Regions from separate parts of the Caulobacter sp. RL271 genome, predicted to be linked through region 3. Evidence: predicted binding sites of a transcription regulator. Region 3 holds the regulator's gene; each other region holds the start of a gene.
What was found. Region 3 encodes LexA, which represses DNA repair genes until DNA is damaged. Its sites were predicted from a motif close to ATGTTCNCNANNTGTTCT; they were not measured.
Positions count from the first base shown of each region.

Region 1: the regulator LexA is predicted to act here: its motif matches at 2,844-2,861, upstream of uvrA (excinuclease ABC subunit UvrA).
Region 2: the regulator LexA is predicted to act here: its motif matches at 1,864-1,881, upstream of ssb (single-stranded DNA-binding protein).

Region 1 covers NZ_CP096040.1:4,090,576-4,098,338, reverse strand. Annotated here, with positions in the region: gene uvrA (excinuclease ABC subunit UvrA) at 1-2,766, opposite strand, end outside; gene MZV50_RS19155 (hypothetical protein) at 3,008-3,700, shown strand; gene MZV50_RS19150 (hypothetical protein) at 3,835-3,996, shown strand; gene MZV50_RS19145 (hypothetical protein) at 4,053-4,166, shown strand; gene MZV50_RS19140 (ABC-F family ATP-binding cassette domain-containing protein) at 4,123-5,703, shown strand; gene MZV50_RS19135 (DUF3422 domain-containing protein) at 5,738-7,030, shown strand; gene MZV50_RS19130 (class I SAM-dependent methyltransferase) at 7,047-7,679, shown strand; gene MZV50_RS19125 (flagellar basal body protein) at 7,676-7,763, opposite strand, start outside.
Region 2 covers NZ_CP096040.1:2,734,784-2,742,546, forward strand. Annotated here, with positions in the region: gene MZV50_RS12970 (hypothetical protein) at 1-638, shown strand, start outside; gene MZV50_RS12975 (hypothetical protein) at 696-1,385, shown strand; gene MZV50_RS12980 (hypothetical protein) at 1,404-1,805, shown strand; gene ssb (single-stranded DNA-binding protein) at 1,965-2,471, shown strand; gene MZV50_RS12990 (GNAT family N-acetyltransferase) at 2,684-3,226, opposite strand; gene ppdK (pyruvate, phosphate dikinase) at 3,540-6,227, shown strand; gene MZV50_RS13000 (SAM-dependent methyltransferase) at 6,317-6,985, shown strand; gene MZV50_RS13005 (heme-binding protein) at 7,061-7,507, shown strand; gene MZV50_RS13010 (DUF4861 family protein) at 7,518-7,763, shown strand, end outside.
Region 3 covers NZ_CP096040.1:2,966,973-2,974,735, forward strand. Annotated here, with positions in the region: gene lepB (signal peptidase I) at 1-622, shown strand, start outside; gene MZV50_RS13975 (class I SAM-dependent methyltransferase) at 674-1,540, shown strand; gene lexA (transcriptional repressor LexA) at 1,712-2,416, shown strand; gene MZV50_RS13985 (energy transducer TonB) at 2,491-2,886, shown strand; gene MZV50_RS13990 (isocitrate lyase/PEP mutase family protein) at 2,893-3,648, opposite strand; gene MZV50_RS13995 (ComEC/Rec2 family competence protein) at 3,677-5,860, opposite strand; gene gltX (glutamate--tRNA ligase) at 6,023-7,450, shown strand; gene gltA (citrate synthase) at 7,518-7,763, shown strand, end outside.

The sequences.
Region 1 (7,763 bases), 1.1 Mb from region 3:
GCCGCCGCCGTCGCCACCTTCGGGACCGAAGTCGATCAGCCAGTCGGCGGTCTTCACCACGTCCAGGTTATGCTCGATGACCACCACGGTGTTGCCCTGGTCGGCCAGCTCGTGCAGCACCTCGAGCAGCTTCTTGGTGTCCTCGAAGTGCAGGCCGGTGGTCGGCTCGTCCAGGATGTACAGCGTCCGGCCGGTGGCCCGGCGCGACAGCTCCTTAGAGAGCTTCACCCGCTGGGCCTCGCCGCCCGACAGGGTCGTGGCCTGCTGGCCGACCTTGATGTAGCTGAGGCCCACGCGCTTGAGGGTCTCCATCTTGTCGCGGATCGGCGGCACGGCCTTGAAGAAGTCGGCGGCCTCCTCGACGGTCATGTCCAGGACGTCGGCGATCGTCTTGCCCTTGAACAGCACGTCCAGGGTCTCGCGGTTGTAGCGCTTGCCCTTGCAGATATCGCAGGTGACGTAGACGTCGGGCAGGAAGTGCATCTCGATCTTGATGACGCCGTCGCCCTGGCAGGCCTCGCAGCGGCCGCCCTTGACGTTGAAGCTGAAGCGACCCGGACCGTAGCCGCGCGCCTTGCTCTCCGGCAGGCCGGCGAACCAGTCGCGGATCGGACCGAAGGCGCCGGTGTAGGTCGCCGGGTTCGAGCGCGGGGTGCGGCCGATCGGCGACTGGTCGATGTCGATGACCTTGTCGAACTGCTCCAGCCCCTCGATCCGCTCGTGCGGGGCGGGGGCGTCGCTGGCGTTGTTCAGGCGGCGCGCGGCGGCCTTGTACAGGGTCTCGATCGTGAAGGTCGACTTGCCGCCGCCCGACACGCCGGTGATGCAGGTGAAGGTCCCGACCGGGATTTCGGCCGTGACGTTCTTCAGGTTGTTGCCGGTGGCACCGACGACGCGCAGCACCTTCTTCTTGCTGATCGGCCGGCGCTGTTCGGGCACTTCGATCTCGCGCGCGCCGGTCAGGTACTGGCCGGTGATGCTTGCGGGGTTGTCCATGATCTCCTGGGGCTTGCCCTCGGCGATGATCTGGCCGCCATGCACGCCGGCGGCCGGACCCATGTCGATCACATAGTCGGCGGTGAGGATGGCCTCCTCGTCGTGCTCGACGACCAGCACCGAATTGCCCAGGTCCCGCAGGCCCTGCAGCGAGGTCAGCAGGCGGGTGTTGTCGCGCTGGTGCAGGCCGATCGACGGCTCGTCCAGCACGTAGAGCACGCCCGTCAGGCCCGAGCCGATCTGGCTGGCCAGGCGGATCCGCTGGCTCTCGCCGCCCGACAGGGTGCCCGAGCCGCGCGACAGGTTCAGATAGTCCAGGCCGACATCGACCAGGAACCGAAGGCGATCGTTGATCTCCTTCAGGATCCGCCGGGCGATCTCCATCTGCTTGTCGGTCAGCTTGCCTTCCAGGCCGGCGAACCAGTCGCGCGCCGGACGGATGGCCAGCATCGAGACCTCGGCGATGTCCATGGCGTCGATCTTGACGGCCAGGGCTTCTGGCTTCAGGCGCTTGCCGTGGCAGGTCTCGCACGGGGTGTCGGACTGGTAGCGGCCGAGCTCCTCACGGACCCACGATGAGTCCGTCTCACGCCAGCGGCGCTCCAGGTTCGGCAGCACGCCCTCGAAGGGCTTCTCGACCTCGTACTTCCGCGCGTTGTCGTCGTAGGTGAACTTGATCTTGGTTCCCTTGGAGCCTTGCAGCACCACCTCGCGGGCGTCCGGCGACAGCTTGTACCAGGGCTCGTCCATCGAGAAGCCGTAGTGGCGCGCCAGGGCCTGCAGGGTCTGGGTATAGAGCGGAGAAGGTCCTTTCGCCCAAGGCGCGACCGCACCCTTGTGCAGGCTCTTGTCCTTGTCGGGGATGACCAGGTCGGCGTCGAAGGCCAGCTTGGCGCCCAGGCCGTCGCAGACCGGGCAGGCGCCCGCCGGATTGTTGAACGAGAACAGGCGCGGCTCGATCTCGGCGATGGTGAAGCCGCTGACCGGGCAGGCGAAGCGTTCCGAGAACAGGATGCGCTTCGGCTCCTTCTCGCCCTCTTCGATATTGGCGAACTCGGCCACGGCCAGGCCGTCGGCCAGGCGCAGGGCCTGCTCGATGGAGTCAGCCAGGCGCTGCTCCATCTCGGGCTTGGTCACCACGCGGTCCACGACCACGTCGATGTCGTGCTTGAACTTCTTGTCGAGCGCCGGAGCATCCTCGATCGGGTAGTATTCGCCGTCGATCTTCAGCCGCTGGAAGCCGGCCTTCTGCCACTCGGCGATCTCCTTCTTGTACTCGCCCTTGCGATCGCGAACGACGGGGGCCAGCAGATAGAGACGCGTGCCTTCCGGGAGGGCGGTGATCTTGTCGACCATCTGGCTGATGGTCTGGCTCTCGATCGGCAGGCCGGTGGCGGGCGAGTAGGGAACCCCGACCCGCGCCCACAGCAGGCGCATGTAGTCGTGGATCTCGGTCACCGTGCCGACGGTCGAGCGCGGGTTGCGCGACGTCGTCTTCTGCTCGATCGAGATCGCGGGCGACAGCCCCTCGATCAGGTCGACGTCGGGCTTGCTCATCAGCTCCAGGAACTGACGGGCATAGGCCGACAGGCTTTCCACGTAACGGCGCTGGCCCTCGGCGTAGATCGTGTCGAAGGCCAGCGACGACTTGCCCGAGCCCGACAGGCCGGTCAGCACGACCAGCTCGCCACGCGGGATGTCGACGCTGACGTCCTTGAGATTGTGCTCACGGGCGCCGCGAACGCGGATGAAGTTCAGTTGCTCAGCCATGTTTTCCGGAACGTTGGGCCGCCAGAATGGTGGCAGCGCAGCGGCTATATGTAGGGCTCAAGCGGCGAATTAACACAAGAACAAGATGCGAACAAATGTCGCGCGTGTGGGGCGCGGTTCTGCTGACAGCCAGTGTCAGCAGCGGCGCCTTGGATAGGGCGCCGCTTGGTCATTCGACGGCCTCGAAAGCGGCGCCATTCGCGCGCGTCCTCCCTTTTCAGCTTAACCAGAGGTGGCGTGGATGAGGCTGGGCGCGTGGACCAGGCGATGGCTCGCCGTGTCGGGTGGGGTGCTGGCCAATGGCCTGATCCTTGGCGCGCTGGTGCTGATCGAGGAACAGCCGCCGTCGGTCGAAGAAACGCCAGTGCTGCTGCTGGATCTGACGCCACCGGAACGTTCGCGAACGCCCGAGCGCCGCCAGGCCGCTCCGAAAGCCGCCGCCTCGCGGCCGTCTCCCACGGCTTCGCCCGAACCGGCCTCGACAGCGTCCGGGGAAGCCGGAGCGGTCCAGCCCGCGCCCGGCGAGCCGACCTCGCCCGCGATCGATCCCGCCTGGCGCATCGACCGAAAGACGATCGACAGCTGGCGCATCACCGAAGGCGTGCCTGAATGGGGATGGGGGCGGTACTATCGGGCGTGCAAGGGCCTGAGTAGCGAGCACATGACGCCGGACGAGAAGGAGCGGTGCTATGGGGCCTGGGGCGGTGGGACTCGAGACAAGCGCCCTTCGCCCGGCTTCGTGGGGCCGATCGACGAGACGAAGTGGCAGGAGCACCCGCCTGCCCCGAAGACGGCGTCGACCTACGACAAGGACGCGGCGCGCGGCCAGCATTGTCGCGACTACCGGCGCGGCCGCACGCCCGGCTTCAGCGAGCGAAACCTGGCTTCGACAGGCAAGCCGCCGCCGACCCTGCGCGAGCGCGGCTGCTTCTGACCGGGCGGCGTATTGTTCCGGCTTCATTATTCGGACTTCCTAAACCCTGTTTGGAAGCGGGTTCTTCAGTCCACGCATGATCTAAGCGCCACGATCGGGCAGAAGCTCGACCTTGACACCGGGAAAGAACGGTCGTGGCCAAGAAGGACCCCGAAAGCGCCAAGCAGGGCGCCAAGCAGCAGGCGTTCGACGCCTTGAAGGCGCCCAAGCCGCGCTCGATCGTGATCGACACCCTGGTGTTCTGCGGTGGAGTCGGGTCGTTGGTCTGGGTGCTGCACGCGATGTCGCCGACCTAGCGCCGGCCAAGCTTGCCGCGTTCGACGCGCGCGCTTAAAACCCGCCTTCCCATCCGATGGAGGCACTCATGATCAGCAAGACGGAAGACCGTTTCGTCCTTCCCGTTTCCCTGACCGTGGGTTCGCATGTCCTTCGTCACCCTGGATTCCGTTTCCGCCGCCACCCCTGACGGCCGGCCTCTCTTCGAAAACCTGAACCTCGTCATCGGGGCCGAACGCATCGGTCTCGTCGGGCGCAACGGCGCGGGCAAGAGCACCTTGCTGGCGCTGATCGCCGGCGCGCGTGCCCCTTTAGCCGGGACCATCACCCGGACCGGGACGGTCGCGACCCTGGATCAGACGCCCGACGTTTCGGAGGGCGCGCGGCTAGTCGACCTGCTGGGTGTCGGCGGGGGTTGGGATCGCCTGTCGCGCATCGAGCGCGGGGAGGGCGATGAGACCGACCTCTCCGACGCCGACTGGGACCTGCCGGCGCGGCTGGACCAGGCCCTGGCCGATGTCGGCTTGCCGGGTCTCGAACCCGAGCGGCCGGCGGCGGCGCTGTCGGGCGGCCAGGCGACGCGGGCGGGGCTGGCGCGTCTGCTGGTCGCTCGGCCCGACGTGCTGCTGCTGGACGAGCCGACCAACAACCTGGACGCCGAGGCGCGAGGGATCGTGGCCAGGGTGCTGGCTCGTTGGCGCGGCGGGGCGGTGGTGGTCAGCCACGATCGAAGCCTGCTGCGCGGCATGGACCGTATCGTCGAGCTCTCATCGCTGGGCGCGCGGTCGTACGGTGGCGGCTGGGACCTCTATGCCGCGCGCCGGGCCGAGGAAGCTGAGGCCGCGCAGCGCGGCCTGGACCACGCCGAGCAGGCGGTCCGCCGCGTCGCCCGCGAGGCCCAGGTCGCTCGCGAGCGCAAGGATCGCCGCGACGCGGCCGGCCGCAAGTTCGCCGACAGGGGCGGAACGCCCAAGATCGTCCTGGGCATGATGGCCGAGCGGGCCGAGAACAGCGGTGCGCGCGAGGGGCGGCTGGCCGACAAGCTGGTGGCCGAGGCGGCCCAGGCCAAGGTCAGCGCCGACGCCCGCGTCGAGCGGGTCCGGACCCTGGGGTTTGATCTGCCGTCGTCCGGCCTGCCCGAGGGGCGGACGGTGTTGAGCTTCGACGATGTCGCCTTCGCCTGGCCAGATGAGGCGCCGGTGATCAAAGGCTTGTCGTTCCGCATCGCGGGGCCCGAGCGCGTGGCGGTCTCGGGTCCGAATGGGACGGGCAAGACGACGCTGATCCGGCTGGCGACCGGTGACCTCGCGCCCTTGGCGGGTGTGGTCAAGCTGTCGGTTCCCGTCGCTCTGCTGGACCAGCGGGCGGGGCTGTTGAACGATGGCGAGACCATCCTGGAGAACTTCCGCAGGCTGAACCCGGCCGCCAGCCAGAACGACGCCCATGCGGCCTTGGCGCGCTTCCTGTTCCGCAACACCGCCGCCCACCAGTTGGCCGGGACGCTGAGCGGCGGCGAGCGCCTGCGGGCGGCCCTGGCCTGCGTGCTGAGCGCGGCCGCGCCGCCGCAGCTGCTGATCCTGGACGAGCCGACCAACCATTTGGACATCGCCTCGATCGAGGCCGTCGAGGCGGCGCTGTCCGGCTATGATGGCGCATTGCTGGTGGTCAGCCACGACGCCGATTTTCTCGAGGCCATCGGCATTGAACGGAAGATCGCCCTCGGATAAGTCTATGTGACCGGTAACATTTGGGCGCGACCCGATGACCCGGCATCGCAGGGCTCAGGAACGCAGGCAAGACGAGATGGACGGCGGCCGGGACCACCCGCTTCGAGTGACGTTGAGCGAACTGATGCACCTGCGGGCGCTGCCGCTGGACCGGGTCCCGCTCCGCCTGCGCCAGTGGGTGTTCCTGGTCGAGCCGGACGCGCGGACGTCGGAGGCTGCCTTCGTCGCTCTGTTCGCGCCGGGGCAGGATCCCGCGTTGGGCCGCGTCGTCGTCGCGGACGAGGACGGTGGCTGGCTGTGGGAGCGTCACCAGGAGTTCTCGACCTGGACCTGGTTCGCCTACGGACCGCTGGGACGCGAGCTCGGCTTCCAGCCCCAGCCGGAGGCAAGCTTCTTCTGGCTGGACGGCGCGCCGGGCCAGGTGTTCCGGGGCGTCGAGATCTCGGTCTCGGCGCCGGGCGCCGCGGCCCCGACCGACGCGGACCTGGGTCGGCATATCGACCTGCAGCGCTGCGTCTCGTGCGAGGCCTTCGACGGCGCGGCGCGGATCTGGACCGACTTCCGCCTGCGCGAGGGCGGCGCGGGGCGCATTCACGTCCACAACCTCTCCCTGGCCAATGACGAGGTTTCACGCCTGGTTCAGACGCTGCTGGAGATCGGCAACTATCGGAAGCTGGCGCTGATCGGCTTCCCACCGGCGCGCGAAATGCTGGCCTGGCTGGACGGAGCCGAGGCGCGGCTGGCGGCGATCACCAGCGGTCTGGCTGCCGGCGAGGACAGCCAGGCGGTGCTGGATCGCCTGCTAGCTTTGTCGGCCGAGGTCGAGTTGCGCGCGGCCAGCAGCCGCTTCCGCCGCGGGGCGACCGAGTCCTATCACCGCCTGACCCTGGATCGGCTGGAAGCCCTGCGCGAGCGGCGGATCCCCGGCCATTCAACGATGAGCGAGTTCATCGCCCGGCGCCTCCTGCCGGCCATGCGCACCCGCCAGGCCTCCGACCGCCGCCTTGACGACCTTTCCCTGCGCATCGCCCGCAGCGGCGACCTGCTGCGCACCACGCTGGGCCTGGCCCAGGACCGCCAGAACCAGGAGACCCTTCGCGGCATGGACGCCAGCCTGCAACTGCAGACCAAGCTGCAGGGACTGGTCGAGGGGCTATCGATCTTCGCGGTGGGTTACTACGTGCTGGGCCTGCTGGGTTATCTGCTCAAGCCCTGGCTGCACGGCGTGGCCGAGCATCTGATGTCGGGCCTGGTGCCGCTGGTTCTGATCGCCGTTGCCGCCAGCCTGCATCGGCGCAAGAAGCGGTTGATCGACGAGGCGCACTAGGCGCTTAAGTCCGCCGGTGACCCTTGAAGCCTTCATCCAGGCGCGCCTGACGCTGGAACCCGTCCCGGGCGTTCCCGAAGTCCGCCTGCATCGCGCGGGACCGCGCAGCGGACTGATGCGGCTGGCCGAGGCGGATCCGGACTTCGGCTCGCCCTATTGGGCGCGGCCCTGGGGTGGGGGTCTGGCCCTGGCGCGGTATGTCCTGGACCGTCCGGACGTCGTCGCCGGCAAGCGCGTGCTGGATCTCGGCGCGGGCTCGGGCCTGGTGGCCATCGCCGCCGCCCTGGCCGGGGCGGGTGAGGTGAGGGCGGTCGACGTCGACTCTTACGCGGTCGCCGCCGCGCGCCTGAACGCCGCCGCCAACGGCGTGACAATGGAGGTGGCGCAGACCGACCTGCTCGATGGTGATCCGCCGGACGCCGAGCTGATGCTGGTCGGCGATCTCTTTTACGACCCAGCCCTTGCCGCGCGGGTCGAGCTCTTCCTGCGCCGCTGTCTGGCCGCCGGAATCGCGGTGCTGATCGGCGACCCCTGGCGCGCGCCGCTGCCGGCGGATCGGCTGCGGGTCGTGGCCGAGTATCCGGTCGCCGACTTCGGCGATCCGAACGGCGCAACCCGGGCGGCGGCGGTTTTCGAACTGGAAGGCTAGGCCTTGCGGTTCAGGGTGATCGCCGCGCCCATCGAGGGGCGGTCGTTGACCATGCCGCCGGCGCCATAGGTCGTGGCCGGGGCG
Region 2 (7,763 bases), 230 kb from region 3:
TGTTCGGCCTGCCCGCCGGGACCATGGACTACACCCAGTCTGACCGCATCACCTCGGCGACCGCGGCCCGGGCTGGCGACACCTTCCAGATCCGCACCCGTGAGCGCGGCGCCCTGACCACGATCAAGATCGAGGCCAACGACACGCTCGAGACCCTGGCCGACAAGATCAAGCGGGCCTCGGGCTTCCGCGCCAAGGTCGAGATCGGCTCCAGCGGCGACAGCCGGGTGCTGAAGATCAGTCCCGCCTCCAACACCTCGACGATCGAGATCGTGGCCGGCAAGGGCGGCACCGACGTCCTGACCTCGCTGGGGCTGGCGGGCGGCGTCGTGCGCGCAACCAAGACCGACGGCGGCAAGACCGTCTCGGCCGATGGCAACGGCCCGGTCTACGGCCTGCAGCTGCCGCCGGAGCTGGACCTGACCACCGACGCGGGACGCAAGAACGCCAATGTGGTGATCACCCGGGCGTTGTCGCAGATCCGCACGGCCTATCGCGAGATCTCCGATGCGGCCCTGGGTGTGAAGAGCGACACCGGGAAGACCTCGGGCAAGACCGGCGGCACGGTGCCGGCGTATCTGACGAACCAGATCTCCAATTATCAGGCGGCGCTCAACCGCCTGACCGGCGGCGGCTGACCCTCTTTCTGGCCGGCCAAGCTTGAAAGCGTCATCGGCGCGTCGTAGCCAGGGGTCATGGACTTTCTGAAAGATCGACGGGTCATCCTGGGCGGCGGCGCGGCGCTGGCGCTGCTGGCGGGGCTGGGCATCGCCGTGGCCGTGATGTCGGGTCACGACAAGAAGCCGACCGAGGAGCCGCCGGCCTCGCGCGCCGGGCTCATCGTCGAGACCGGACGCGACGACGACACCAAGCTGGATCCGGCGCGCCCGCTGCGCTGCTTCGTGGGCGGCGCCTTCGTCGGCGAGATCACCCTGGCCGAATGCGCCAAGAAGAACGGCGTGGCGACCGGCGCCCTGGACGTCGGCGTCGACGAGACGGGCGCCTTGGCCGCCGCCGACCAGGCCGGCACCGTGCTGACGCCGTTGCCGCCGGCGCCGACCGTCAGCGCGCCGGCGGCCGCCGCGCCGTCGAACCCGGCCGCGCCCTCGACGCCGACCGGCGCCTCGGCCAGCGCGCCGCTGGCGGCCTGCTGGCGCTACGCCGGCAACGAGTGGCGGCGCCTGCCCGGCGAGATCACCCTGAACGCCTGCGCCCAGCAGCTGTTCAACGGCCGCTGCGAGAAGACCGGTGGCGCCACCTACGGCCGCTGGGGCGATGAGACGCTGCGCCTGGTGCCGGGCCGTGTCGAAATCTCGGCCGACAACCGCAGCTTCCACACCGCGTTCGACCAAGGCTCCAACTGCTCTATCCCGAACGCGGGATAGGTTTTATAAGTGTAATCCATGAAGCAGACCGTCCTCGCCGCCGCCGCCGTCCTGGCCGTTTCCAGCCTCGCGCTCACGGGGTGCGAGAAGCAGACCAAGGCGCCTTTCGAGCAGGGGGTCTGCTTCCAGGTCGCGACCAACAAGGACGGTACGCTGCGTTTCAATCCGGTGGCCCGAAACGTGCCGCAGATGGAGGAATGCGCCGCCACGCTCGAGGGCGTGCGCATCCGCTTCGTCCGCATGGGTCAGTCCAACAGTCTGGGCATGGTCGGCGCCTACCAGGGCTCGTTCATCTTCCTCGAGAAGGAAGGGATCTATGTCGGCCAGACCTATGAGGGCCCGCGCTTCATGTCGCTGGTCCGCACGGGCGACGGCCGTCTGGCCGTGCCGGGCGCCATCCGCCGCGAGCCGTCCCAGTAGCGCTTGAGGTCGGAGGGAAGGGCGCATCGTCCGTCCACAGCCCTCTTTCCCGTCCACAAGAACGTTAAGAGAACAAAACTTGCGCCCGCGTTAGCCTCTCGTTAACGTCCGCTCTCAGATTCCGGCGCGAGGGTCGCCGGGCGAGAGCAAGGGCGAGCGATGGCTGGCAGCGTCAACAAGGTCATTCTGGTGGGCAATCTCGGGGCCGATCCCGAGATCCGCAGCCTGGGTTCGGGCGACCGCGTCGCCAATCTCCGCCTCGCCACGTCCGAGACCTGGCGCGACCGCAACAGCGGCGAGCGCAAGGAAAAGACCGAGTGGCACCGTGTCGTGATCTTCAACGACAACCTGGTGAAGGTCGCCGAGCAGTACCTGCGCAAGGGCTCGACCGTCTACATCGAGGGCGCGATCCAGACCCGCAAGTGGACCGACAACACGGGCGTCGAGAAGTACTCGACCGAGATCGTGCTGCAGAAGTTCCGCGGCGAACTGACCATGCTGGGCGGTCGCAGCGACAACGCTGGCGCCTCCTCGGGTGGCGGTGACGAATACGGCGGCGGCTATTCGGGCGGCGGCGGCTCCAGCTTCGGCGGCGGCCAGCGCAGCCAGCCCAGCGGCCCCCGCGAGAGCTTCTCGGCCGACCTGGACGACGAAATTCCGTTCTAGAAATCATCATTTTTCCGAGTGTGCGGATCTTCACAGTCTGATCCGCGCCTCGGCCTTAGACGGAACCGGTCTGCTTCTCTTCGGAGCTCGGATCGGTGGGAACAGTGGAGCAGCCCGTACGGCGGCCTCGAGCCAATGACGGAGAGCCTCCACAGGGGCGAGCGGCGAGCGATCCGGGGACGGGCGCTCGCCGCTTTCTTATGGAAATGGCGCTAGCGGATCAGGTCGGCGGGGTTCGTCCAGCGATATCGCGCCACCTCGACCACGCGACCGCCTGGAACCTCTTCGGCGTACCGCGTCGTCTCGACGCCGCCCAAGCGTTCGTAGAACGCCAGCGCCGCAGCGTTCGGCGCATAGACCTCCAGATGCAACGGCGCGCCGGCGTGTTCGTCGACCAGCCACCGCGCCGTTTCGGCCAGCAGCCGCGTTCCCAGGCCGCCGCCCTTGCGCTCGGGCGCGACGTGCAGGTTGTCGAGCAGGGCGCCGATCCTCGGATTCAGCCGGAACGAGGCGTATGCCAAGCCGATCGGGGCGCCGCCGTCCATCGCCGCCAGGATCAGGTCATGGGCCGGATCGAAATGCTCGAACCGGGTCCGCCATGTGGCGCGGGAGACGTCGAACAGATCGTGGTCGAGATAGGCGTCGCCATAGAGGCCGCGATAGGCGCTCTGGCGACTGCGCGTGTGCAGGTCGGCGATAGCGTCCGCATCGTTTCGGGACGTCCCGAGTCGGATGATGTCTGGTCTCACGCCCATCAAAAGAAGCGTATCGCATCGCGAAGGCAAGCCACCCCAATCGTCCGCTCGCCGCTCAAGTCGCGGGTTTGCAGCGTCTCTGTCCGAAATCTCGCCAACTCCGCCATTCGGACAACGTTGTCATTGGAATTATCTACCGAATTCTCTTGTTGTTACCCGGAACGCGAACCGCCAGTGGACGCGTTCTTGGGCGAAGTGCTACTGAAACGCCCGGATATTGCACTGCGGGATCACGACAAAGCAGCGCTGTTCCAAGGTGAGACGACCCCATCAGAGGGCGCGACCTTCTTCACTGATCGCAGGGTGAGAAAATATGCCGGTTGAGACGTTGACCAAGGCCCGTTGGGTGTACGCATTCGGCGGAGGCGGCGCGGACGGCGACGCCTCGATGAAGAACCTCCTTGGGGGCAAGGGGGCCAATCTCGCGGAGATGTCGGCCCTGGGGCTGCCGGTCCCACCCGGCTTCACGATCACCACCGAGGCCTGCGTCCACTACTACGCCAACGGCAAGCAGTATCCGACAGAGCTGGCCGAGCAGGTCGCCGCCGGCCTGGCCAAGGTCGAGGAGCTGACCGGCAAGACCTTCGGCGACGTCGCCAACCCGCTGCTGGTCTCGGTGCGCTCGGGCGCCCGGGCCTCGATGCCGGGCATGATGGACACGGTGCTGAATCTGGGCCTCAACGACGAGACCGTTGAAGGCCTGGCCAAGCTGTCGGGCGACCGTCGCTTCGCCTATGACAGCTACCGCCGCTTCATCCAGATGTACTCGAACGTCGTGCTGAACCTCGAGCACCACATGTTCGAGGAGATCCTGGACGACCACAAGGATCGCCTGGACGTCCACGTCGACACCGGCCTGACCGCCGACGACTGGGCCGAGGTGATCAAGGACTACAAGGCCGCCGTCAGCGACTATCTGGGCAAGCCGTTCCCGCAGGACGCCCAGGAGCAGCTGTGGGGCGCCGTCGGCGCGGTGTTCGCCAGCTGGATGAACGACCGGGCCAAGTTCTATCGCCGCATGCACGACATCCCGGAAAGCTGGGGCACGGCCGTCAACATCCAGTCGATGGTGTTCGGCAACATGGGCGACACCTCGGCGACCGGCGTGGCCTTCACCCGTAATCCGTCGAACGGCGACAACCGCCTGTATGGCGAGTTCCTGATCAACGCCCAGGGCGAGGACGTGGTGGCCGGCATCCGCACGCCGCAGTCCCTGACCAAGGTCGCCCGCGAGGAAATGGGCGACGTCGCGCCCTCGATGGAAGAGGCGATGGCAGAGGTGTTCGGCCAGTTCAAGTCTGTGGTCGAGACCCTGGAGCGTCACTACCGCGACATGCAGGACATCGAGTTCACGGTCGAGCAGGGCAAGCTCTACATGCTGCAGACCCGCAGCGGTAAGCGCACCGCCAAGGCCGCGCTGAAGATCGCGGTCGACATGGCCGCCGAGGGCGTGATCAGCAAGGAAGAGGCCGTCGGCCGTGTCGAGCCGGCCTCGCTGGACCAGCTGCTGCACCCGACCATCGACCCGACCGCCCATCGCGACGTGGTCGCCAAGGGCCTGCCGGCCTCGCCCGGCGCGGCGACCGGCAAGATCGTCTTCGACAGCGACGCCGCCGAGAAGGCCGCCGCCAACGGCGAGTCCGTGATCCTGGTGCGCGAGGAAACCTCGCCCGAGGACATTCACGGCATGCACGCGGCCCGCGGCATCATCACGGCGCGCGGCGGCATGACCAGCCACGCCGCCGTCGTGGCGCGCGGCATGGGCCGGGCCTGCGTCTCGGGCGCCGGCGACGTCGCCATCTTCGAGAAGGAAGGCCTGTTCCGCGTCCGTGGGCGCGAGTTCAAGGCTGGCGAGATCATCACCATCGACGGCTCGACCGGGGACATCCTGGCCGGCGCGCCCAAGATGATCGAGCCCGAGCTGACCGGTGACTTCGCCACGCTGATGAGCTGGGCCGACCAGGTCCGCCGCCTGAAGGTGCGCGCGAACGCCGAGACGCCGCTGGACGCCAAGACCGCCCGCCAGTTCGGCGCGGAAGGCATCGGCCTGTGCCGCACCGAGCACATGTTCTTCGATGACACCCGGATCGCCGCCGTGCGCGAGATGATCCTGGCCGACGACGAGAAGGGCCGCCGCACGGCCCTGGCCAAGATCGCCCCGTTCCAGAAGGCCGACTTCGTCGAGCTGTTCACGATCATGGAGGGCCTGCCGGTCACGATCCGCCTCCTGGATCCGCCGCTGCACGAGTTCCTGCCGCACACCGAGGAGGACGTGCAGGCCGTGGCCCAAGCCACCGGTCTCGACGCCGCCAAGCTGCTGCGCCGCGCCAAGGAGCTGCACGAGACCAACCCGATGCTGGGCCATCGCGGCTGCCGCCTGGGCGTGTCGTATCCCGAGATCTACGAGATGCAGGTCCGCGCCATCCTCGAGGCGGCCTGCGAGATCGCCAAGTCGGGCAAGGCCGCGCCCGTGCCCGAGATCATGCACCCGCTGGTCGCCAAGGGCGAGGAGATGAAGTACCTGCGCGACCTGACCGACCGCGTCGCCAAGGCGGTGCTGGAAGAGCAGGGCGGCGACCTGAAGTACACCGTCGGCACGATGATCGAGCTGCCCCGCGCCGCCCTGCGGGCCGCCGACCTGGCCGCCAACGCCGAGTTCTTCAGCTTTGGCACCAACGACCTGACCCAGACGACGTTCGGCATTAGCCGCGATGACGCCGGCAAGTTCCTGGGCGCCTATATCGACAAGGGCATCTTCGAGAAGGACCCGTTCGTCAGTCTCGACCAGGATGGCGTCGGTGACCTGATCCGCCTGGCCGCCGAACGCGGTCGCGCGGCCCGTCCGGACGTCAAGCTGGGCATCTGTGGCGAACATGGCGGCGACCCGGCCTCGATCAGCTTCTGCGAGAAGGTCGGCCTGGACTACGTGTCCTGCTCGCCCTACCGGGTGCCGATCGCGCGGCTGGCTGCCGCCCAGGCGGCGCTGGCCGCCAAGGGCTAGGCCTCTCGCGCCGAACCCAAATAAGGGCCCCATGCTGGACAGCGTGGGGCCCTTTGCCTATCCGGGGTTCCAGACCTCGGGGGACGTTCATGGCCTATCTGCGCTGGCGCCGGTTCACGGAACTGGCTTCGCTGGACCGCCCCTGGCTGGGCGAGCTGTTCATGCGCAAGCGGAACAAGCCGATCGTCGCCGCGCCAGTCGAGAAGTGGGACGCCGAGTATCAGGACGGGATCTACGACCGCCTGAACCGTTCCGAGCAGCGCCATCACCACCGCCTGCTGGCCGCCGTGATCGGCGACCGCTGGCCCAATCCGCGCGTGCTGGAGATCGGGGCGGGCGAGGGGGTGTTCTACGAAGCCCTGCGCGCTCACCGGCCGGCGCGCTATGTCGGCGTCGACTTCTCCAGGCCCGCCATCGAGCGCGGCGAGACCCGCCTGGCGCCCGAGATCGCCATCGGCGAGGTCAAGATGCTGCTTGGCGACGGCCGGACCTTCGCGACCGACGAGACCTTCGACGTCGTGGTGTTCTCTGAATGCGTCGAGCATCTGGGTGAGGTCGAGGACCTGGTGGCGCACTACGCGCCGAACCTGAAACCGGGCGGCGCGGTGGGCCTCACCATGTGGCTGGCGCTGAAGCCGCTGCGCCTTTGGCATTGCCTGAAGGCGATGGGCCAGGTGCTGGACGAAGCGGTGATCAATACACCGTGGGGCGGCGGCTGGCTGGTGGCCGTGGTCCGCCCGAAAGATGCGGTGGAATAACCAATTCGATATTTTGGCTAGACCAATTTTCGACGCGCGCTATACCCGAAGGCGAGACTTTTGGGAGGAAGCACGATGCTGGCGATCCTGGCGCTTGCCGCCGGTCTGGCGACCGAACCCTTGACGCTCCCCGTCGCCGTCGACCTGGCCAGGGCCGCAATCGACGCCTGCGCCGCCCGGGGCGCGCATGTCTCGGCCGCCGTGGTCGACGCCCGGGGAAATCCCTTGGTGGTCCTGCGCGACGAGCAGAGCCTGAAACCGCCGATCGCCGCGCCGCGCAAGGCCAACGCCGCCGTGGTCTTCGACCAGCCCGGCAGCGTCATGGAGCCGCGTGAGAAGACCGACCCGGACTTCGCCGCCAGGATCAAGGCCGATCCCGACCACCTGAACCCCCACGCCGGCTCGCTGCCCCTGCATGCCGGAACGGCGGTCGTCGGAGGCCTGGCGATCGCCGACACCACGCACGAGGCCGCCGACGCTTGCGCCCGCGCGGCCCTGGCCAAGTTCCCGCAATTCCACTGAGGCGTTCGACATGAAGAAGACCCTGGCGCTCGCCACCGTCCTGGCCCTGTCCCTGGCCTCGCTTTCTGGGGGCGCTGCTGACGCCCAGGAGCACGGTCCCGCCACGCCGCTGCCCAAGCCCGACGCCGAGGGCCAGAAGCCGCGGGCGACCGTCACCCTGGCCCCGTACCGCTTCAACGACATCCTGTGGGAGAACGATCGCACCGCCCATCGGATCTACAGCCGCGACCTGGAGAAGGCCGAACCACCGTCGACC
Region 3 (7,763 bases):
CGGCTGGAGCCGGCACTCGATCCCGCTCAGCCCGCCGATCGGCCACGGCCGCCTGATGGACAAGGCGCCTGTGCGCGGCGACATCGTCGTCTTCAAGAAGCCCGGCGACGGCCGCACCGACGTGATCAAGCGTGTCATCGGACTGCCCGGCGATCGCATCCAGATGATGGGCGGCGTTCTGCGGATCAACGGCGCACCGGTCCGCCAGACGCTGACCGGCGTCGACGCCGAGGGTTCGCCGGGCGACTATCCCATCCCGGTTCGCCATCTGCGCGAAACCCTGCCCAATGGCCGAACCTACGCCACCAACAGCTTCGGCGCCGACACCCCGGCGGCCAATACCGGCGTCTATACCGTGCCCGCCGGCTGCTATTTCGTGATGGGCGACAATCGCGACAACTCGGCCGACAGCCGCTTCAACCCCGGCTCGACACCGAAGGGCTACGCCTCCTGCGCCTGGGACGTGGCGCGCGACGTGGCCCTGCCGCCGGAGCTAGGCATGGGCTTTATCCCCGCCGAGAACCTGGTCGGCCGCGCCGAGCGGATTCTGTTCTCATGGACCGGCCACGGCCTGCGGCTGGACCGTACGTTCCGCAAGCTGCCCGCCCCGACGGTTGGCTGAGGCCACAACCGTCGTTAGGGTCCGCTCAACTTCGGATTGAAGGGGAATCGGATGCGGGACAGCTCACTCTTGGCGGCGCTGCGCAGCGCCACGCCCGCGCCCCTGCGTCCGGTGCTGGGCCGCCTTCGCCGCGCGCTGCTGCCCGCCGCGCCTCCAGCGATCGCGCCCCCGCCTCCCGCCGCCGATGCGGACGCCGTCGCCGCGCCGCAGGAACTCTGGCACCTGGTCGGCGCCGCCGACGCCGACTACGTCCGCGTGGGCCAGGAGTTCAAGCGTCTGTTCATCGAGGCCGGCCTGCAACCGCACCACGCCATTCTCGACGTTGGCTGCGGCATCGGCCGCGCCGCCGCGCCGCTGGTCGACTATCTGGACGAGTCCGGCCGCTACGCTGGCTTCGACGTCATGGCCCAGGCCATCGACTGGTGCAGGGCCAACATCGCCGTGGGCGATCCGCGATTCGCGTTCGTGCACGCCGACATGCATAGCGACCGCTACAACCCGGCCGGCTCGCAGCCCGCCAGCGCCTACGTCTTCCCCTATCCGGACGCCAGTTTCGACTATGTCTGGCTGGGCTCGGTGTTCACCCACCTGCTGGCCGCCGACCAGGCCCAGTTCGCCCGTGAGATCGCCCGCGTGCTGAAGCCCGGCGGGACCAGCATCGTCTCCTGGTACCTGATCGACGACGAGGCCCGCGCCAACACCGGCAACGGCCAGATCGCCTTTGACATGGTCCATCGTCTGGACGGCTGCTGGACCGCCACGCCGGAGCTGCCGGAGTCGGTGATCGGCTACGACCTCGAGCCGATCCTGGTCCAGTACGACGATTTGGGCCTCGACGTGCTGAACCAAGCCCTCGGCGTCTGGCGTCGCCAGCCCTTGCAGGACCAGGACATCATCGTCGCCCGCAAGCGCGCCTGAAAGCTTTCGTTAAGCTTTTGATTCTGGGCGACATTTACTCTATTCGGCCGCCTAGGCTTTGATTTTGCAAAGCTTTTCACGAGGGTCGCGCCCCGACTTGACTTTGACGCGGAACGCCTAGAGAACATTCGCAAGGTTTGCGGTTTGTTCCGCGCTCCAGCCGAGGTCGACATGCTCACCCGCAAGCAGCACGAACTGCTGATGTTCATCCACGAGCGTATCAAGGAGACCGGCGTCTCCCCGTCCTTCGACGAGATGAAGGAAGCCCTGGATCTGGCGTCCAAGTCGGGCATCCACCGGCTGATCACGGCGCTGGAAGAACGTGGCTTCATCCGCCGCCTGGCGCACCGGGCCCGGGCGCTGGAGGTGGTGAAGCTGCCGCAACAGGCCACGACGGCCGCCCCGCCCAAGGGGCGCGGCGCCTTCCGGCCGCAGGTGTTCGAAGGCGGCGGCGCGCCGCCCGCCCCGGCGCCATCGGCGGCTCCGGCCAACGATAGCCGCGAACTGCCGATCCTGGGCCGCATCGCCGCCGGCACGCCGATCGACGCCATCCAGCACGAGCGCGAGCGCCTTCCGGTGCCCGAGGCCATGCTGGGCAACGGCGAGCACTACGTCCTCGAGGTGCAGGGCGACTCGATGATCGAGGCCGGCATCCTCGACGGCGACTACGTGATCATCAAGAAGGGCGACACCGCCACCTCGGGCGAGATCGTCGTCGCCCTGGTCGGCGAGGAAGCCACCCTGAAGCGCCTGCGCAAGAAGGGCGGCTCGATCGCCCTGGAAGCGGCCAACCCCAAGTACGAGACCCGCATCTTCGGCCCCGATCAGGTCGAGGTGCAGGGCAAGCTGGTGGGTCTGATCCGCCGCTACCACTAGGCGAATATACTCAATCTGTGATTTAAGAAGGTCAGCCCCTCAGAGGCTGGCCTTTTTCGTGTGAGAGATATGCCATGATTGTCGCTTGGCTGGTCATGGCGCAGATCGCAACGGCCGCGCCACTGACGCCACAGGACGTCGAACTCCGTCACGCGAGACGCTGGCCATTCAGCGCCTACTATCCTGATCAGGCTCAGCGAATGGGCGTGGCCGGAGACGTCCAGGCCCGCTGCCTGGTCAACGACAAGACCCGGCTCGAGAATTGCGAACTGCTGTCAGTCACGCCAGCGGGCCGAGGCTTCGACGATTCCGCCAAGCGGCTGCTGCCGGACGTCGTGGTGGACAGCGTCGCCAAAGACGGCCAGCCGACTGCCGGCCGGTCCATCACCCTCACCATCGAATATCGCTCGACCGGGCTCCGAAGCGCGAGTTCCTCGCGAAACCCAAGCTATAGCGTCGTCTTCAAGTAGAGGCGGTTACAGACGCCCCTCCTCCGCCAACCGCTTGGCGACGACATCGAAGCCGGACCAAGCCGCAGCGGCCAGGGAGGCCCCGGTGCTGACCCGGCGAACGCCCAGCGCGCCCAGGCTCTGCACCGACATCTCGGATCCCCAGAACAGGACGTTGACCGGGTTGGGCGCTACGGCCTGAACGATGGCGCGGATCTCATCGTCATCAGTCACCGCCGGCGCATAGAGGCAGTCCGCTCCGGCCTCGGCATAGGCCTTCAGACGCTCCAGGGTCGGCGCCAGGTCGCGGACGCCGCGTAGATAGCCCTCGGTGCGCCCGACCAGGATCACGTCCTGGCCCGAGGCGTCGATCGCCGCGCGAGCCGCCTTGAGCCGCGCCACGGCGGTCGGCAGGTCGTAGAGCGCCGAGCCCGACCAGTCCTCGATCGACAGCCCAGCGACGCCGGCCTGGATAGCCAGAGCGACGCTCTCTCCGACCCCTTCGGGCGTGTCGGCGAAACCGGCCTCGAAGTCGGCGTTCACCGGCAGGTCGGTGGCGGCGCAGAGCTGTGTCAGGTGAGCGATCACCTCGTCACGGGTTATCTGGCCGTCGTCCTTGCCCATGGCCCAGGCGGCTCCGGCGCTGGTCGAGGCCAGGGCCTTGAAGCCCAGCCTTTCCAGCCTCTTGGCGCTGCCGACGTCCCAGGGATTGGGCAAGGCGAAACAACCTTCGGCGTGCAGGGCGCGGAAGGCCGCGCGGCGGGCGGCGAACGGGTTCGACATCACGGATCCTCCAGAAGGCGAGCGAGACTTAGCCGCCACCCGTGCCATCAGGTGTCAGCAGGCGGCTGCCCGAAGGGCGGCTCCACGGTCGATCGCCCCGCAAGGGTTGGGCCCAGACGATGCGCCAGCCGTCGGAGCGGCGATAGAGTTCGGCGGCCCCGCCCCGCGCGAAGTCTTCGGCCGTCAGCAGCACGGTATCGGCGCACAATGGCGGGATGCGCTCGGGCGCGGCGCCGCGTATCACCACGACCTCGCTGTTCACGCACAGGCCCGACAGGGTTTCGGCGTCGGGGGCCTTGCGGCTCCAGGCCAGGGACAGCCGAACCGGCGCGCCCAGGGCCGGCGCGCAGATCCGCTTGTCGCAGGCATAGAGGCTCCAGGTCGCCGGCGTCAGGCCCCGGCGCCGGGCCCACAGCTCGGCCCCGAACCGCTTGGCGTCGGTGCGCAGCAGGACGGCCGCATCGCCCGAGCGCACGGCGGCCGTGGCCCCATCGGCGGCGATCCAGGCATCGGGCGGCGCCGGCCTTGGCCACAGGGCGACGGCCAAGGCCAGCGGCGCGCCGATCCAACGCAGCTTCCCGCGCCACAGGCACAGGATCATCAGACCCAGAAAGGCGATCACCAGCACCTGGGGCGGCGCGCTGGCCACGATCCGCTGAGCGCCCTGGGCGCCGGCGAAGGCGTTTGCGATCCCGACCATACCGTCGATGCCCCAACCAGCGACAGCCAGGAACGGCGCGCCCAGGCCGAAGGGCTCCAGCAGGGTGCCGACGGCCAGGAACGGCATGATCACGAACGAGGACAGCGGCGCCACCGCCAGGTTGGCCGGAAGACCCCAGACGGCGACGCGGTTGAAATGCTGCATGGCGAACGGCGCGGTGGCCAGACCCGCGACCAGGCTGGCCGCGACGCTGGCGGCCAACCAGGTGAACCCCGCCTGCGGCCAGCGAATCCACCAGGGCGTGGAGATCTCGCGCACCGGCTGTGGCCAGCTTTCCGCCAAAGCTACTAGCGCGGCGGTGGCCGCGAACGACATCCGGAAACCCGGCTCGCCGGCGGTCTCGGGCTTCAGCGCCAGGATCAGCAGCGCCGCCACCGCCAGGCCGTGCAAGGTGATGGCCCGCCGGTCGAACAGTATGGCCAGGAACGCCACGCTGGCGGTGATCGCCGCCCGCTCGGCCGGCGGTGGCGCGCCAGAGATGACCAGATAGCCGAGCACAGCGACCAGCCCGGCCACGGCGGCGATCTTCTTGCCCGGCGCCCGCAGGGCCAGCCATGGCCAGGCCGCGACGCCCAGCCGCGCCACGCCGAACACGAAGCCGCCGACAATGGCCATGTGCAGGCCCGAGATCGACAGGATGTGCGCCAGGCCGGAGGCCCGCATCGCTTGGGTCTGCTCTTCCGTGATCCAGGCCTCATGGCCCGTGACCATGGCCGCGCCGATACCCCCGCTGCCCGGCCCCATCCGCGCTAGAATTCGCTCGGCCAGGCTCCAGCGGAAGGCGTTCACCGCCATGGACAGACGCAGCCGCCAGGGCGGCGGATCCAGTCGCGCCGGCGCGATCTCTCCGATCGTGAAACCGACGCCCCCAACCGAGTCGAACCAGGCGTCGCGGGCGAAGTCATAGGAACCCGGCGCGGCGGGCGGCGGCGGCGGTCCCAACATGGCCTTCAGCCGTACGGCCCGTCCCGGCCCTGGGGTCTCGTTCTCGCCAATCGTCACCCGGATTCGACGCGGTGTTCGTTCGGGCGACAGCCCCGACACCGAGGCCGGCGCGATCAGCACGCGCGGCCCGCTCGCGCCAGGACTGACGACGTCGACGACGAAACCGTCCACGCGCCGCACGACGCGTTCACCCGCCATGATCGGCGCCGCCACGCGGTCGCTACGGATCTTGGCCGCCAGCCCGCCGGCCGCGCCGAACGCCATGAGACCGACCAGAACCAGGACGAACGTCGTCGCCTCGCGGCGGCGCAAAATCAGCCAGACCGTCCCCAACAGCAGCGCCAGGCCGCCGAGCCCCCACACGGACGGCTCCCGGCCCGCCTCCAGATAGGCCGCCGCCCCCAGACCGAACGCGACCGGCGTCCACAGGAAGGCGCGCTCCGCATTGACCCGCAGCTCGGCCATCGCCAATGCGGCCAGGCCTGGCCACGAGAACCGCGTCGCGGGCGCCGGCGACGCGCCATCGATGACTTCGACGCCTAACATACCGAAACCGTTGTATTTTTGACGGCAATGCCAAGTTCGCCGCGATGCGGAAAAGCGCTGGTCCCGGCGGGAAGCGGCGTGCTAAGACGCCCCGCCCAAGCCGCGTCGCGGCTCGCGTTCTTCGACGCCGTTCCGGCGTTCAGCCCTGCAGCCTTGAAGTCCATGTCGAACCCCACCCCTACCGGCCTTTCCACGACGGGCGTTGTCACGCGCTTCGCCCCATCGCCCACCGGTTTCCTGCATATCGGCGGGGCCCGCACGGCGCTGTTCAACTGGTTATATACCCGGCATACGGGAGGGAAGTTCCTTGTTCGCGTCGAGGACACCGATCGCGAGCGTTCGACCGAGGCGGCCGTCGCCGCCATCTTCGAGGGGTTGGACTGGCTGGGCCTGAAGTCCGACGACGAGGTCGTCTTCCAGCACACCCGCGCCCCGCGCCACGTCGAGGTCGTGCAGGACATGCTGGCCAAGGGCCGCGCCTATCGCTGCTGGATGACCGTCGAGGAGCTGGAAGTGGCGCGCGAGAAGGCCCGCGCCGAAGGCCGCGCCATCCGCTCGCCCTGGCGTGATGCGCCGGAGGGCGATCTCTCGGTCCCGCACGTGATCCGCTTCAAGGGCCCGCTGGACGGCGAGACCGTGGTCGACGACCTGGTCAAGGGTCCGGTGACCTTCCGCAACATCGAGCTAGACGACCTGGTCCTGCTGCGCGGCGACGGCGCCCCGACCTACAACCTGGCCGTGGTCGTAGACGACCACGACATGGGCGTCACCCACGTGATCCGCGGCGACGACCACCTGAACAACGCCGCCCGCCAGACCCTGATCTATCAGGCCATGGACTGGTCCGTGCCCGCCTTCGCCCACATCCCGCTGATCCACGGTCCCGACGGCGCCAAGCTTTCCAAGCGCCACGGCGCACAAGCCGTCGGCGAGTTCGCCGACCTCGGCTACATCCCCGAGGGCATGCGCAACTACCTGGCGCGCCTGGGCTGGGGCCACGGCGACGACGAGGTCTTCAACGACGAACAGGCGATCGGCTGGTTCGACGTCAAGGACGTGGTCAAGGCGCCCGCGCGCCTGGACTGGGCCAAGCTGAACCACATCAACGCCCAGCATCTGCGCAAGGCCGACGACGCCCGCCTGACCGAACTGGCCCTGACGGCCGCGGAAAAGCGCGGTGAGGCCCTGCCGGCCGACGCCCGCGAGCGCATCGCTCGCACCGTCCCCGAAGTGAAGGAAGGCGCCAAGACCATCCTGGAGTTGGTGGACCACTGCGCCTTCGCGCTGAAGACGCGCCCGCTGGCCCTGGAAGAAAAAACGCAGAAGCAACTGACCGAGGAAACGGTCGAGCGGCTCTCGCGCCTGCGCGCCCAGCTGGCCGCGGCGCCGGCCTTCGACGCCGCGGCGCTGGAAACCGTGTTGAAAACGTTCGCGGAATCCGAGGGCGTCGGCTTCGGCAAGTTCGGCCCGGCGCTGCGCGGGATCCTGACCGGCGGCGCGCCGGCTCCGGACCTGAACAAGACGATGGCCGCGCTCTCCCGCGAAGAGAGTTTGGGGCGCCTTGACGACGCCCTGGCGTCGCGCGCATGAGGCGCTATAACGCACGTGCGAAAACGAAAGTTGGACTGCTCGTTCCAATTTATGAAGGGGTCTAAGTATGACCGATAAAGCCACGCTGACGATCGGCGACAAGAGCTACGACCTGCCGATCCTCAAGGGCAGCACGGGTCCAGACGTCCTGGACATCCGCAAGGTCTACGCCGAGAGCGACCACTTCACGTTCGATCCGGGTTTCACCTCGACCGCATCGTGCGAGAGCAAGATCACCTATATCGACGGTGACGCCGGCATTCTGCTGCACCGCGGCTATCCGATCGACCAGCTGGCCGAGAAGTCCTCTTTC